3 regions of the Pseudomonas sp. S1_E05 genome follow, and region 1 is predicted to be linked to each of the others. Evidence: predicted binding sites of a transcription regulator. Region 1 holds the regulator's gene; each other region holds the start of a gene.

Region 1 (5,357 bases):
GAAGCGGAGATTTATCCAGATCGCGAACTGGCGATCAACCCGGGGCAGGTCTACGGCTCGCTCAATGGCATCAACGCCAAAGATCCGGCTTTCGGGCTGGAGGCTGTCTGGATCGAAATCAGTCAGCGTGCGCAGGCGCAATCCCTTGGTTACACCGTGGTCGATGCCAGTACCGTAGTGGCGACCCACTTGAACCAGATTCTGTACAAGCACTCCAGTGAGCTGATTGGCCACGAGGAAGTGCAGCAACTCATGCAATTGCTGGCCAAAAGCTCGCCTAAGCTGGCAGAAGAGCTGGTGCCGGGCGTGGTGTCGTTGTCGCAGTTGCTCAAGGTGTTGCAGGCGTTGCTGGCCGAACATGTGCCGGTGCGTGACATCCGCAGCATTGCCGAAGCTATCGCGAACAATGCCGCCAAGAGTCAAGATACCGCCGCGTTGGTCGCTGCCGTGCGGGTCGGTGTATCCCGCGCAATCGTGCAAAGCATCGTGGGGACTGAGTCCGAGCTGCCAGTTATCACGCTGGAGCCAAGGTTGGAACAGATTTTGCTCAATAGTCTGCAAAAGGCAGGACAAGGCTCGGAAGAGGGCGTTCTGCTGGAGCCAAGCATGGCCGAGAAGCTGCAACGTTCGTTGATCGAAGCAGCCCAGCGTCAGGAAATGCAAGGTCAGCCAGTGATTCTGCTGGTGGCTGGCCCGGTCCGCGCGATGCTGTCGCGATTTGGCCGGCTGGCAGTTCCTGGCATACACGTGTTGGCTTACCAGGAAATCCCGGACAACAAGCAAGTGACCATCGTTGCGACAGTAGGGCCCAACGGCTGAGGTAGTGGTTTATGCAAGTTAAGCGTTTTTTCGCCGCCGATATGCGTCAGGCCATGAAGCTGGTTCGTGATGAGCTGGGCGCTGAGGCCGCCATCATCGGTAATCGCCGGATCGCCGGCGGTGTCGAGCTGACGGCGGCCCTGGATTACAAACTGTCGGCACTGGCCCCGCGTGTTCCCAACATGGAACTCGAGGATGAGCTGCGCAAGACCCAATCGCGGATCGTCACCGCTCAGGCCGAACTGAGCCTGCGCAGCGAAGGCGAGAGCGACAAGTCGACCAATCGCCAGTTGTTCGCCGGCTTGCCGTTGACCGCTGCCGAGCCGCTGATCGAGCCGACGTACAGCGAGCCACGCCGTGCCGCAGCTGCGCCTGCGCCCGCTGCACCGGCCGGCGTCGATCCACGGATGCTCGATTCGATGCGTTTCGAGCTCAACAGCCTGCGCGAACTGATGGAAGTACAACTGGGCTCGCTGGCGTGGAGCCAACTGCAGGGTAATGCGCCGGCCCAGGCCAACCTGTGGCGTCGTCTGCAGCGTATTGGTTTGTCCGGCCCGTTGTCGCGCGACCTGCTGGAAATGATCTCTGGCGTTGAGGAACCTCGGCAGGCCTGGCGCATGTTGCTGGCGCACCTGGCGCGGATGATCAGCACGCCGGAAGTCGAGCCACTGGAAGAAGGAGGCGTGATTGCCATGGTCGGTCCGGCCGGCATGGGCAAGACCACCACCCTGGCCAAACTGGCGGCCCGCTACGTGCTCAAGTACGGCGCGCAGAGCATTGCCCTGGTGAGCATGGACAGCTACCGCATCGGTGCCCAGGAGCAACTCAAGACCCTGGGGCGCATTCTCAACGTCTCGGTCACCCACGTCGATCCGGGCCAGTCCCTGGTTCAGGCACTGGATCCGTTGCTGCGCAAGCGCGTGGTGTTGATCGATACCGCCGGCCTCCAGGCCAGCGATCCAGCGCTGCGCATGCAGCTTGAAAGCCTGGCCGGTCGTGGCATCCGGGCAAAAAATTACCTGGTGCTCGCAACCACCAGCCAGAAGCAGGTTCTAACGGCCGCTTATCATAGTTACAAGCGCTGCGGGCTGGCAGGCTGCATCCTGACTAAACTGGATGAAACGGCTAGTTTGGGCGAAGTGTTGAGCCTGGCAATCAGTCATGAATTGCCGGTGGCTTACCTCACCGATGGACCACGTATTCCGGATGACTTGCATTTGCCGCGCCGTCATCAGTTGGTCAGTCGCGCCGTCAGCGTGCAAATGCAGGAAGAACCCAGCGAAGAAGCCATGGCTGACATGTTCGCTGACATCTACCACAGTCCGACCAAGCAGGTTGGCTGAGGTGAACAGTTTTTGTACCTACATCGATGGTCTGCCAGGCATTGTTCCAGTTGCGAACGCGCAGCCAGTCATGTGGCCTCCGTCTATGCAAGACAAGGTAAAGAAATAACATGGGCAGCATGCATCCCGTACAGGTGATCGCGGTGACCGGCGGCAAGGGTGGCGTCGGCAAGACTAACGTGTCAGTGAACTTGTCCCTGGCTCTAGCGGAGCTAGGCCGGCGGGTCATGCTGCTGGACGCCGATCTGGGGCTGGCGAACGTCGACGTTCTGCTGGGCCTGACACCCAAACGCACCCTGGCCGACGTGATCGAGGGCCGCTGCGAGCTGCGTGACGTATTGTTGCAAGGCCCCGGCGGCATCCGCATCGTTCCCGCCGCCTCCGGCACACAGAGCATGGTGCACCTGAGTCCGGCCCAGCATGCCGGCCTGATTCAGGCGTTCAGCGATATCGGCGACAACCTCGATGTGCTGGTGATCGATACCGCTGCGGGTATTGGTGACTCGGTAGTCAGTTTTGTCCGCGCCGCCCAGGAAGTCCTCCTGGTGGTCTGCGACGAGCCAACGTCCATCACCGACGCTTACGCTCTGATCAAGCTGCTCAACCGTGATTACGGCATGAACCGTTTCCGCGTCCTGGCCAACATGGCCCAGAGCCCTCAGGAAGGGCGCAACCTGTTCGCCAAGTTGACAAAGGTCACGGATCGTTTCCTTGACGTCGCCCTACAATACGTCGGCGCGGTGCCCTACGACGAAAGCGTACGCAAGGCCGTCCAGAAGCAGCGCGCTGTTTATGAAGCTTTCCCGCGTTCCAAGTGCTCGCTGGCTTTCAAGGCCATTGCACAGAAGGTCGATACCTGGCCACTGCCCGCCAACCCGCGCGGGCACCTGGAGTTTTTCGTCGAGCGCCTCGTGCAACAAACGGCAGGACCCGTGCTATGACCGCCAGCGGTTACAACCTCTACAAGAAATCGGCGCGTGACGCGCAGTACGAGCTGATCGAGCGTTACGCGCCACTGGTCAAACGCATTGCGTATCACTTGTTGGCGCGCCTGCCGGCCAGTGTTCAGGTCGAAGACCTGATCCAGGCCGGGATGATCGGCCTGCTGGAAGTGTCCACCAAATACGACGCCAGCAAAGGCGCCAGTTTCGAGACGTACGCGGGCATTCGAATCCGTGGCGCCATGCTTGATGAAGTGCGCAAGGGGGATTGGGCGCCACGCTCGGTTCACCGCAATACCCGCATGGTCAGCGACGCAATTCGCTCGATTGAAGCTAAAACCGGCCGTGACGCTAAAGATCACGAAGTTGCGGCCGAACTCCAATTGAGTCTCGATGATTATTACGGGATTTTGAACGACACCCTGGGCAGCCGGTTATTCAGTTTCGACGATCTTTTGCAGGACGGCGAACACGAAGGGCTGCATGAGGATGGCGCGAGTGCTCATCTCGAGCCGTCACGCGATCTGGAAGACGAACGCTTCCAGGCGGCGCTGGCGGACGCGATTGCCAATTTGCCGGAGCGCGAGCGACTGGTGTTGGCGCTGTACTACGACGAAGAATTGAATCTCAAGGAAATCGGTGAGGTCCTGGGGGTCAGCGAATCTCGGGTCAGCCAGTTACACAGCCAGTGCGCGGCCCGTTTGCGGGGGCGTTTGGGGGAGTGGCGAGCGCGCTGAAGGCAGTGTGGGGACACTGCGAACGTGGCTGGTGCGGGGTTGAACCGCGCCGGTCTCGATCTGTTGTGCTCCAGACAGTCATTGAGTGCTCTGCCGAATTGATTGAAATGGCGCGTCCAGGTGCTGGGCGCGTTTAAGACTGCTTGGAGGTCGAATTGGACAAGAACATGAAAATCCTCATCGTTGATGACTTTTCAACGATGCGGCGGATCATCAAGAACCTGTTGCGTGACCTTGGGTTCACCAACACGGTTGAGGCTGACGATGGCATCACCGCCATTCCGGTTCTCAACAGCGGAAGCATCGACTTTCTGGTAACCGACTGGAACATGCCTGGCATGACCGGTATCGATCTGCTGCGCCACGTGCGCGCCGACGAAAAACTCAAGCACCTGCCGGTATTGATGGTCACTGCAGAAGCCAAGCGCGAGCAGATCATCGAAGCCGCCCAGGCCGGTGTAAACGGTTATGTCGTCAAACCCTTCACGGCCCAGGCGTTGAAAGAAAAAATCGAGAAGATTTTCGAACGCATCGGTTGAGTCACCGCGCCACGGGGGAGCTATGGACCACAAAGAATCTTCACAGGGCGAGTTCGAGTCGACCCTGAAAAAACACGCGGTCGAATTGGTCGAAAGCCTTGAAAAAGGCAAGTTCGGTGACGCGGTACAACTGATCCATGAGCTCAATCAGACCCGTGACCGCGGCCTGTATCAGGAAGTGGGCAAGCTCACCCGCGAATTGCATAGCGCGATCGTCAATTTCCAGATTGATCCGCACATGCCGCAAGCCGAGGAAGTGTCCCAGATCACGGATGCCACCGAGCGCCTGGGGTATGTTGTCAAGCTGACCGAGGCCGCTGCGAACCGCACCATGGATCTGGTCGAAAGCTCAACGCCTCTGGTCAACAGCCTTGGCGATGAAGCCCAGGCATTGAGCACGGACTGGGGGCGTTTCATGCGCCGCGAAGTCGGGGCCGAAGAGTTTCGCGAACTGGCGCGGCGTGTCGACGGTTTCCTGGCTCGCAGCAGCAAGGACAACCGGGCGGTATCGAGCAACCTCAACGACATTCTGCTCGCGCAGGATTACCAGGATCTCACCGGTCAGGTGATCAAGCGTGTGACGCAATTGGTCACGGACGTTGAAACCAATCTGCTCAAACTTGTGCTCATGGCCAGTCAGGTGGACCGCTTTGCGGGCATCGAACATGACCGGGAAGCGATGCTTGCAGAAAAAGATCCACAAAAACATCTCTCTCAGGGTGAAGGTCCGCAGATTCATGCCGATAAAAGAGAAGACGTTGTGTCCGGTCAGGACGATGTGGACGATTTGCTATCCAGCCTTGGATTTTAGGTTTTATTAGACCTGTTCTGTTAGGAGCACACCATTAATGAGCTTCGGCGCCGATGAAGAGATCCTTCAGGATTTCCTGGTTGAGGCCGGCGAGATTCTAGAGCAACTGTCCGAGCAGCTGGTCGAGCTGGAAAGTCGACCTGATGATGCGGACTTGCTCAATGCAA
Region 2 (5,357 bases), 2.1 Mb from region 1:
GCCATGTGCTATTGATGCAATGTCATCGTAGCAGGTTTCCCGGGCATTTCTTTCCATAAAGGTTCGAACGTACTCTTCGACCAATATGCCGCCAAAGTTGGCGTGAATCTCACCCGAAAGCCAACTCTTTCCGCTCGATTCCGGGCCAGTGAGCACTAATACCTTCATGGATTCAGCACCGGATCGCTACGCCAGGTGCGCCAGCCTTGAACGGCCAGGAGGGTAAAGAGGCCATATAGCGCAGCAGTCAGGACCATGCCCTTGTAGATGAACAGGCCCACGAAAACACAATCCAGCACGATCCACAGGGGCCAGCATTGCAGGCGCTTTTGCGCCATCCAGACCTGTGCCACCAGGCTGAAGGCGGTGAGGGCGGCGTCAAGCCATGGCTGGGCGGCGTCTGTCCAATGTGCCATGGCTGCGCCCAACAGCAGGCTGCCGATAGCGCCGAGCGCCAGGCCCCCGGCCAGGGCTTGTGTGCCCAGGCGGGTGACATCACGGCCTCGATGGTCCTGGCCCGCCCGTGTCCATTGCCACCAGCCATACAGCTGCAACCCGGCGTAGATCACTTGAAGCAGCATGTCCGAGTACAGCTTCACCTCGAAGAAGACCCAGCTGTAGAGCAGCACCATGACCAGGCCGATGGGCCAGCACCACGGGTTCTGCCTGACCGTCAGCCACACGGCGATCACGCCGAGGGCGGCGGCGAACAGTTCAAGCCCGGACATGGAACAACCTTGGGGAGAAAGAGGAGGGGGCGGATTGTACCGGCAGGCGCCCCCGAGTAGAACCGGCCAGCGCGCAGTCTCGTCGCAGCGGCGCGGAGCGGGCCGCTGCGACGGGACTGTTTAGACGCGGAACTGTCTGAGCAGGGTGTTCAACTGTTCGCTCAAGTCCTTGAGGCGAACACTGGCCACGCTCGACTGTTCCGCCGCCAGCGCCGTGCTGTGGGACAAGCCTGCAGCCTGGGTGACGTTCTGGTTGATGTCCTCGACCACGTGCGCCTGTTGCAGGGTGGCGCTGGCAATGGAGGTATTCAAGCCGTTGAGGTTGCGCAAAGCCTGGCCGATGGCGTTGAGGCTGGCGCCCGCCAGGCCTGCCTGTTCGATGGTCAACTGGGACGCGCGGCTGCTGTCGCCAATGACTTTGACCGCCGCCTCGGAATGGCTTTGCAGGCGCTCGATCATCGACTGGATCTCGGCGGTGGATTTTTGCGTGCGCTGCGCCAGCAGGCGCACTTCATCGGCCACTACGGCGAACCCGCGTCCCTGCTCACCGGCTCGCGCGGCCTCGATGGCGGCGTTGAGTGCCAGCAGGTTGGTTTGTTCGGCAATCGAACGGATCACTTCCAGCACGCTGCCGATCTGGGTGCTTTCGGTGGCCAGCGTACGGATGACCTCCACGGCCTGGTCGATGGTGGAGGACAGTTTGTCGATCTGTTCCAGGCTGCTGTCGATGTTCACCTGACCCTGCTGCGCCTGGGACTCGGCATCGCGCATTTCGCTCGCCGCATGCTCGGCGTTCTTGGCGACATCCTGCACGCCGTACGTCACTTCGTTGATGGCTGTGGCCACCAGCTCCATCTGCTGGGATTGTTGCTGGCTGCGCTGCTGCGCCTGGGCGGCATCGTTGCCTAGCTCGTTGGACGATTGGCCGAGCGCGCCAGCCGAGACCTGCAACTGGCTGATCACGCCACGCAGTTTGGCGGTGAATGCGTTGAAATGGTGGGCCAGTTGCGTGACTTCATCGTGGCCATGGGTATCGAGGCTACGGGTCAGATCGCTTTCGCCGCTGGCGATATTGGCCATGGCGTTCACGGTTTCCTGCAAGGGACGCACAATGCTGCGGGCGATCAGGATCACCAGCAATGCCATGATCAAGGCGATCACCAGGCCGATACCGGAGGCTTTCCACACCTGGGTCTTGAACTCTGCCTGCAGGTCATCGATGTACACGCCCGAGCCGATCACCCAACCCCAGGGTTCAAACAGTTTGACGTAGGAGGTTTTTTCCACGGCATCGCTGGCGCCGGGTTTTGGCCAGCGATAGTCGATCGCACCACCGCCCTTGGCCTTGGCCAGGGCTACCATTTCATTGAACACTGCGAACCCGTCCGGATCACGAATGGCCGAGAGGTTCTGGCCGTCGAGCTTCTGGTTGACCGGGTGCATGATCATCACCGGCGTCAGGTCGTTGATCCAGAAGTATTCATTCTCGTCATAACGCAGGCCGCGCACGGCGCTCAATGCCTGCTTCTGTGCCGCTTCGCGGGTCAGGGTGCCGGCGGTCTCCAGGCCGTGGTAATAGGTCAGAATGCCGCTGGCCGTCTGCACCACGTGTTGGGTTTTCTGTGCCTTGGCGTGATAGAGATCGTCGTGGATCTGCTTGAGCATCAACACACCCAACGTCAAGAGCATCATGACGGCTACGACCAAGATGAGCCACAAACGACGGCTGATCGACATACTGCGCAAGCTGTTCATAGCACTGTCACTCCGGTGTTATTGTTTTTTTATTCGGCAGAATCCCATCACACTTCGTCGAACGGGCATATCCGACCCAAGTCCAATAACGTGGCAGCGTTATTGGGGCTTGTCTGATAGGATTTCGGCCCTGAACGCAAAAACCTGAATTGAAGTTGATTTTTCACGGATTTTTTACGACTCCGTCGTGATTCTGTGCGCGCCGACCTTGCGTCGCGCTGATCATAATCAACGTTTTGCAATAAATACGATCGGGGCATGCCGTCGTGCATCGCTTCTTGGGGGATTGATGGATCTTTGGACCGCCTTGCAGGCATTGATACTTGGGGTTGTGGAAGGGCTGACGGAGTTTTTGCCGATTTCCAGTACCGGACACCAGATCATCGTGGCCGACCTCTTGAACTTCGGAGGCGAGCGGGCTATTGCCTTCAACATCATCATTCAGTTGGGTGCGATCCTGGCGGTGGTGTGGGAATTTCGCCGCAAGATTCTGGATGTGGTAACGGGACTGCCGACGCAACCCGGCGCCCAGCGCTTTACGCTGAACCTGCTGGTCGCTTTCATGCCGGCCGTGGTGCTGGGGGTGATCTTTTCCGACCTGATCCACCATTACCTGTTCAACCCGATCACCGTCGCGGCGGCATTGGTAGTGGGCGGGGTCATCATGTTGTGGGCGGAGAAGCGCGACCACGCCGTGCACGCTGAAACGGTCGACGAAATCACCTGGAAAGACGCCCTGAAGGTCGGCTTCGCCCAGTGTCTGGCGATGATTCCAGGAACCTCGCGATCCGGCGCCACCATCATCGGTGGGTTGCTGTTCGGCCTGTCGCGCAAGACCGCCACCGAGTTCTCCTTTTTCCTGGCCATGCCCACCATGGTGGCGGCGGCGGTGTATTCGGGGTTCAAGTACCGACATCTGTTCGAACCGGCGGACCTGCCGGTGTTCGCCCTGGGCTTCGTCACCGCGTTCATCTTCGCGATGATCGCCGTGCGTGGCCTGCTCAAGTTCATTGCCAGCCACAGTTACGCCGTGTTTGCCTGGTACCGCATCGCGTTTGGCCTGTTGATCCTGGCCACCTGGCAGTTTGGCTGGGTCGACTGGACGGCGGCCAAGTAATGAATGGCAGCCGCGCACGCCGTCCGCCCGAACGCCCGTCGGGTGGCCCGGTGCAAAATCTGCGGCTGAAACTGCTGGTGCTCGCGGTGGTGTGCGCGCTGCCGCTCATTGGCTCTGTCTCGTTCTGGGTGCAAGGCGTTTCGTTCATACCGCTGGCGGCCTATGGGCTCGTCAGCGTGCTTGCGTTTTTCCTTTACTGGCGCGACAAGCACAAGGCCCGCACTGAGGGCAGGCGTACCCCTGAAAACATACTGCATGCGGTGGAACTTGCCGGCGGCTGGCCTGGCGCCTTGCTCGCCCAGCAGGTATTGCGACACAAAACGCGCAAGGTTTCGTTTCAAATTCTGTTTTGGGTGATTGTGCTGCTTCACCAGGTGTTCTGGATCGATCAGTTGTTCTTGCAGACGCATTGGGTCGGCCCGTTCATGCGTTGATCGGGCTCAAGCATAGTCAGTGTTCGAGCCTCGCTTGCAAACATGTTGTTAACGGTTATTGCTGGCAAATAGGGTTACAACTGCGTGTTATGACACCGGTTTTCGCCGTGCTAGTTTTCGCCAACCTTAAATGTCTGGAGGTTGGCGATGAGACTTGAAACCGTGACTACCGAATGTGCCATGTATAAGTTGGCCCGATTTCTCGGCAGTTCTCCCGCCGAAAAAGTCGCGTATGTCAGGCGGCGATCAAAACTGCTCGATGGTACGAATCCAAGTCTTATCGCCGACGAAACCATCCTTGATAATCTGGTCGTCGTTGAAGATCGTATGCGGCAGTTTGTCCAGCACTTCGAACAAGTCCAATCTGCGATTACCCCCGGTCTTGTCCTCGAGGATTACGTGGTTTCGATGATCAACGAATTCGTCAATGTCGCGGTCGTTGCCGGTATCGAATCGATCCTGCAGGCATTGGAGCCTGTCGATACCGTAAGCCCTTTACCCGATTCAGAGTTGATCACCGCCATTGACACCTTGTTCGAGAGCCGCGACTACCTGCGCGAAAGGCTTGAACTCATGTATTCGTTGATCAAAAATCCGGAGCTCGTGTCCGAGGTCATTTATACGGACTTTAATACTTGCAATCGAGTGTTCGTGCCGCTGACTGATGGTGAGGGCAAGAACTCGGATGATCTATACGGTCTGGCTTTCCTGTGGTTCATGGGTGTCGATTTATGCATGCTTATTAATGAAGCCTGCATGATTGCCAACTCAGCCTATACACCTAAAGTTTCAGGTTTTTCCCACGAATTTTATTTGTATATCGTGCTGCATGAACTGTCTCACCTGTGGGTGGAGGCTGATGACCTTGCCTATCACTTTACCGCTGACCAAGAAGCCAAGGACTTCGATGTGTATTCAATGGCTAATCTAAAAGCCAGTGACATGAACAATGCCGACAACTATTGCACGTTGATTTTCATTGCACTGGCTAAACTGCACAAGCAGGGGTTTATTGACCTTCGGCGGTACTAAATCAACAACCCGACCTGAGTGCGCTTGGGCAGCTTGCTCACCACCAGCTGATGGGAGCGTTGCAGCAGCGCTTGCAACTCCCCGGCGCCGAGCGGGTAGGGCGTCTGCATGATGATCCATTGCGCTCGTGCCAGATAAGGCGCGGGATGAATGCCGGGGCGGTCGCAATGGCCGAGAAACAGGTCCTTGTCGACTTTGAAGGCCAGGGATTCGCCGCGCAGGTTTTGCAGGGCGAACATCTTGTTGCCGGCAACGGAGAACACCCGCACGCCGCCCCACTTGTAGTCCTCC
Region 3 (5,357 bases), 2.7 Mb from region 1:
ACCATGGCAGTTTTTCCGAAGTCGCCCGTCGAGAGGGCTTGGCTCCGTCGTCGATTTCCCGGCAGATCCAGTTGATGGAACAGGCCCTGAACCAGCAATTGCTCTACCGTCACACCCGCGCGGTCACCCCTACCGAAGCCGGGCGCCTGCTCGGGCACCACGCGCGGCTGGTGCTGGTGCAATTGGAGGAAGCCGAGCAAGCGTTGCACGAACAGCGCAGCGAGCCCACTGGGCTGGTCCGTATCAACGCTCCGGTGGTGTTCGGACAACGGCACCTGACACCCTGGCTCAGGCAGTTGTGCGAGCGGTATCCGAAGCTGCAACTGGACATCCAGCAGACCGACAGCTACGTCGACCCGTTGCAGGAAGGCGCCGATCTGTTGTTTCGCATTGGCCCGTTGCACGACTCGAGCATGCAGGCGCGCATTATCGCGCCCCACCGCTTCCAGGTTGCCGCCAGCCCCGCCTACCTCGCACGCCACGGCACGCCGCAGCGCCCTGCCGACCTGGCGGCGCACCAATGCCTGGCCTACAAGGGCGTGGCTGGCCAGCAGCGCTGGTTTTTCCGCCAGGGCCACGAGGATTGGACGCCGTATTCGGTGAGAGGGCCAATCACCGGCAACCACGCTGACACGCTCACCCAGGCCGCCATACAAGGCCTGGGACTGGTGATGTTTCCGTCATGGCTGATTGGCGAAGCGGTGCGAGACGGCACGTTGGTGCCGGTCCTTGCGGACTATCAGGTATCCAACAGCCTCCAACCGCAGCAGATCGCGGTGCTTTGGCCGGGAAGCCGACGGCTGTCGGTGAAGGTGCGCACGGTCATCGACTTTTTCGTCGAGTGTTTTGGCGAGGTGCCGTATTGGGACAGGGTTTAGCTGACACCCACAGTGTGGGTGTCTCTACCCAGTGATTGCAGCCATCAAATCCTGAACTGCCCCACCAACCCGCCCAACCGCTGCCCCAGGTCCGCCAGGCTGCGGGAGGTTTGGGCGCCGAGCTGGGTTTCGTCCGCCACGTTATCCACGGCTTCGGCGATCTGATGCACGCTGCGGTTGATCTCTTCGGCCACCGCTGTCTGCTCTTCGGCGGCGCTCGCGATCTGCGCGTTCATCGAGTTGATGGTGGCGATCAATTGCGCCATGGTGTCCAGCGACGCCCCCGCCTCGTTGGCTTGCGCGGAGGTGCCGTCGCCGGCCTCGCTGGAGCGACGCATCGCTTCCACCGCTGACTGGGTGCCGGCCTGCAAGCGGTCGATCATGCCCTGGATTTCCTGGGTGCTGATCTGCGTACGACTGGCCAGCGCACGCACTTCATCGGCTACCACCGCAAAACCACGCCCTGCCTCACCAGCCCGGGCCGCTTCGATGGCGGCGTTGAGCGCCAGCAAATTGGTCTGCTCGGCAATCGAACGAATCACCCCCAGCACGCTGACAATCGACGCCACGTCTTTCTGCAAACTGTCGAGGGACACGCCGCTGCTGCGGATATCGTCGACCAGCGCGTGGATTTTTTCGATGCTGCCGGCCACCACCCGCTTGGCGGTCTGGCCTTCTTCGTCGGTCTGCTGGGCAGCCACGGCGGCGTTCTGCGCACTCTTGGCCACTTCCTGGGCGGCGGCAGACATTTCATTGATGGCGGTGGCGACCTGATCGGTCTCGTGACGCTGACGCTCCATCGCCTGATCCGAGCGATGGGCCTGGTCCGATACCTGGTGCACCAGCCCGGTCAATTGCGAGGTCATTTCGGTGATCTGGCGCACCAGGCCGTGGATCTTGTCGACAAACCGGTTGAACGAACCGGCCAGTTCACCCAGCTCATCCTGGCTGGAAATGGTGAGACGGCGGGTCAGGTCGCCCTCGCCCGCCGCGATGTCATCGAGGTTGGCTTTCATCAGGTGCAGCGGACGCAGGATGGTGTTGGCCAGCACCATGCCGGCAGCGGCGATCACCAGCAGCACGACGGCGGCGATACCGGCGATGCTCAGCAATACGCCTTCCATGCGCTCCTTGACCTTGGCTTCGACAACGGCCACCTGCGCCTCGATGCCATCGAGGTTGACCGAGGTGCCGACCGCCATGTCCCACTTGGCCAGGTATTCGGTGTAGCCGAGTTTCGGCACCAGCACTTGGGTGTTGCTGGGCAAAGGCGAGCTGTATTGCAGGTAGTGGGTGCCGTCCTTGGCGACTTGAACCAGGTCGCGGTTGACGTAGACGCCGTTCGGGTCGCGGTTGTCCTTGAAGCTCTTGCCCACGCCGTCGGGGCTGTTGGCCTTGAACAGGCGTACGGTGTTGGAGTCGTAGCCGAAGAAGTAGCCTTCCTTGTCGTAGCTGATGTTCGACAGCAACTTGATCACTTGCGCGCGCGCCGCGTCATCGCCAGGTGCGGCGGCGTCGTAAAGCGGCTTGATCGCGGTCATCGCCACGGCCACGTAGCTTTTGAGCGTGTCCTTGGCGTTAGTGAGCAGGCGCTCGCGGGTCTCTTCGACTTCCTTGCGCGCCTGTTCCTGCAGCACGAAAAACGTGGTCAGACTGATCACCAGCGCGAAGATCAGCACCGGGAGAACGGCGAGGGACAGGACTTTGGCCTTCAGGCTCATGCGCATGACGGTTCACTCTTTTGATTTTACTAACGTGGTCAAAGGCTATAACGGCACGTAAAAGCAAAAGTTGAGACAGGTCACTACAGTGAAACGTATGAAGGCCCTGTGGGAGCGGGCTTGCTCGCGATGGCGGAGTGTCAGTCGACACTTTCATCGACTGATGCATTGCAATCGCGAGCAAGCTCGCTCCTACAGAGGGGGCATGGCAAAATCTAAAGCACCATCGCCGCCACCCAGCCGAACGCCAGCAGTGGCAGGTTGTAGTGCAGGAAGGTGGGCACCACGGTGTCCCAGATGTGGTGGTGCTGGCCGTCGATGTTCAGGCCGGACGTCGGGCCCAGTGTCGAGTCCGAGGCCGGTGAACCGGCGTCACCCAGGGCACCTGCGGTGCCGACGATGCAGACGATGGCGATCGGGCTGAAGCCCAATTGCACGCACAGCGGCACGAAGATCGCCGCGAGGATCGGCACCGTGGAAAACGACGAGCCGATGCCCATGGTCACCAGCAGGCCCACCAGCAACATCAACAGCGCGCCGATGCCCTGGCTGTGACCGATCCACGCCGCCGACGCCTCGACCAGCGTCTGCACCTGACCGGTGGCCTTCATCACTTCGGCAAACCCCGAGGCGGCGATCATGATGAAACCGATCATCGCCATCATCTTCATGCCTTCGGTGAAGAGGTCGTCGGTGTCGCGCCACTTGACGATGCCCGACACCGAGAAGATCAAAAAGCCCACCAGTGCGCCGATGATCATCGAATCCAGCAGCAACTGAATGATGAACGCCGCTGCAATGGCCACGCCGGCCACCATCAGGCTCAGCGGGTTGTACTGCACCGCCACCTGCTCGACTTGTTCGATCTTCGCCAGGTCGTAGACACGTTTCTTGCGATAGCTGATGAACGCCACGGCCAGCCCCACCAACATGCCCAGCGCCGGAATGCCCATGGCATGGGTCACGTTGATGCCGCTGATGTCGACGCCGCTGCGCGCCACGTTGGCCAGCAGGATCTCATTGAGGAAGATGTTGCCGAAACCCACGGGCAGGAACATGTAGGGCGTGATCAGGCCAAACGTCATGACGCAGGCGATCAGACGACGATCAAGCTGCAGCTTGGTCAGCACATACAACAGGGGTGGCACCAGCAACGGAATAAAGGCGATATGTATCGGCAGAATATTCTGTGAAGCGATGGCCACGACCCACAGCAAACCAATCAACAACCACTTGACCTGTCGACCACCCGTAGCGTGCTGCCGGTCGACCATGGCCAGCGCCTTGTCCGCCAGTGCATGGGCCAGGCCGGACTTGGCAATCGCCACCGCGAACGCGCCGAGCAACGCGTAGGACAATGCCACGGTGGCTCCGCCGCCCAGTCCGTTGTTGAACGCCTTCAGCGTGGCGTCGATGCCCAGGCCACCGCTCAGGCCACCCACCAACGCACCGACAATCAGCGCGATCACAACGTGCACGCGGGACAGGCTGAGTATCAGCATGACGCCGACCGCGGCAATTACAGCATTAATCATCATTACCTCAGGGCAAGCGAAAACGGTCCGGCCGGCAGTCTGCACAGGCCGCCAGCGGATTCGGGAATGGGTTTTATTAGAGGGCGGGCACTGTGCCGCAGCACCGCCACCTTGTCAAAGTGAACGCGACCACCTGAGCAGCAGCCCCCCGGGAAATTTGTTTCGCGGTATTGACGTTCGACATAAAGAAAGCGCATTCGCCGCCGTTAACCTGCAAAGACGCAGATTTTTATCGAACAAGGACATCTCCATGCTGCTCCGACACCTTTCCATTCAGTGGAAGATCACCCTCCTCGCCGGCCTGTGCCTGGCGGGTATCGTGACTTTGCTGGTCGGCCTTTCGCTGTATCGCATGGAGCACAGTTCAGCGCTGGTGAAAGCGTCGAGCATGGAAATGCTGACCGAATCGGCCCAGGCGCGCATCGAATCCCAGGGTGAAATCCAGGCGCTGCGCATTCGCCGGCAATTCATGGATGCTTATCAATATGGCCACGGCTTCTCGCGTCAGGTGCTGTTCCTGCGCGATCAAGCGGAAAAACGCTTTCTCGATGCCTTCGACCTGCGGGAGGACCTGACCCGTCAGGTCAAGTCGGCGCTGCAAGCCAACCCGGAGCTGCTGGGCCTCTCGCTGGTGTTTGAACCCAATGCCCTGGACGGCAAGGACGAGCTGTTCGCCGAGCAGGCAGAGCTGGGCAGTAACGACAAGGGCCGTTTCGCGCTGTACTGGTCGCAACCGACACCTGGCAAGCTGACCTCGATGGCGCTGGCGGAAAGTGACATCGCCGACACTCGCACCGGCCCCAGCGGCGAGGCCGCCAATGCCTGGTTCACCTGCCCGCGCACCTCGCTCAAACCCTGCGTGATCGAACCGTACTTCTTTGTGATCGACGGCCAGAACGTGCTGATGACCAGCATTGTGTTCCCGCTGATGGTCAACGGAAAAGTCATCGCTTCGCTGTCCGTGGACCTCAACCTCAACAGCCTGCAGGCGGTCAGTCAGGACGTCAGTAAAAACCTGTACGACGGCCAGACCAGCGTCAGCATCATCAGCCCCGCCGGTTTGCTCGCCGGGTACAGCGCGGACGCCAGCAAACTCAGCCAGCGCCTGGACGCCGTGGACAAAAGCACCGGCGCCGAACTGACCCGCCTGCTGACGGGCAGCAGCAAAACCGCGAGCCTGCACCGCTCCGATCAGTTGAAAGTACTGTCGCCGTTCCAGCCCA

What was found. Region 1 encodes FliA, which starts transcription of late flagellar genes. Its sites were predicted from a motif close to CTAAAGTTTNNNNNNNNNNNGCCGNTAA; they were not measured.
Region 2: the regulator FliA is predicted to act here: its motif matches at 2,605-2,632, upstream of AB4N33_RS04560 (methyl-accepting chemotaxis protein).
Region 3: the regulator FliA is predicted to act here: its motif matches at 2,647-2,674, upstream of AB4N33_RS01410 (methyl-accepting chemotaxis protein).

What each region holds. Positions count from the first base shown of each region.
Region 1 covers NZ_JBFRHM010000001.1:3,062,666-3,068,022, reverse strand. Annotated here, with positions in the region: gene flhA (flagellar biosynthesis protein FlhA) at 1-819, shown strand, start outside; gene flhF (flagellar biosynthesis protein FlhF) at 831-2,162, shown strand; gene fleN (flagellar synthesis regulator FleN) at 2,273-3,103, shown strand; gene fliA (RNA polymerase sigma factor FliA) at 3,100-3,840, shown strand; gene AB4N33_RS14160 (chemotaxis response regulator CheY) at 4,008-4,379, shown strand; gene AB4N33_RS14155 (protein phosphatase CheZ) at 4,402-5,190, shown strand; gene AB4N33_RS14150 (chemotaxis protein CheA) at 5,228-5,357, shown strand, end outside.
Region 2 covers NZ_JBFRHM010000001.1:968,614-973,970, forward strand. Annotated here, with positions in the region: gene AB4N33_RS04550 (AAA family ATPase) at 1-168, opposite strand, end outside; gene pnuC (nicotinamide riboside transporter PnuC) at 165-728, opposite strand; gene AB4N33_RS04560 (methyl-accepting chemotaxis protein) at 849-2,483, opposite strand; gene AB4N33_RS04565 (undecaprenyl-diphosphate phosphatase) at 2,773-3,600, shown strand; gene AB4N33_RS04570 (DUF1294 domain-containing protein) at 3,600-4,034, shown strand; gene AB4N33_RS04575 (hypothetical protein) at 4,182-5,066, shown strand; gene AB4N33_RS04580 (MmcQ/YjbR family DNA-binding protein) at 5,063-5,357, opposite strand, start outside.
Region 3 covers NZ_JBFRHM010000001.1:349,809-355,165, reverse strand. Annotated here, with positions in the region: gene AB4N33_RS01415 (LysR family transcriptional regulator) at 1-878, shown strand, start outside; gene AB4N33_RS01410 (methyl-accepting chemotaxis protein) at 923-2,605, opposite strand; gene AB4N33_RS01405 (Na+/H+ antiporter family protein) at 2,815-4,131, opposite strand; partial or broken gene AB4N33_RS01400 (methyl-accepting chemotaxis protein) at 4,013-5,357, shown strand, end outside.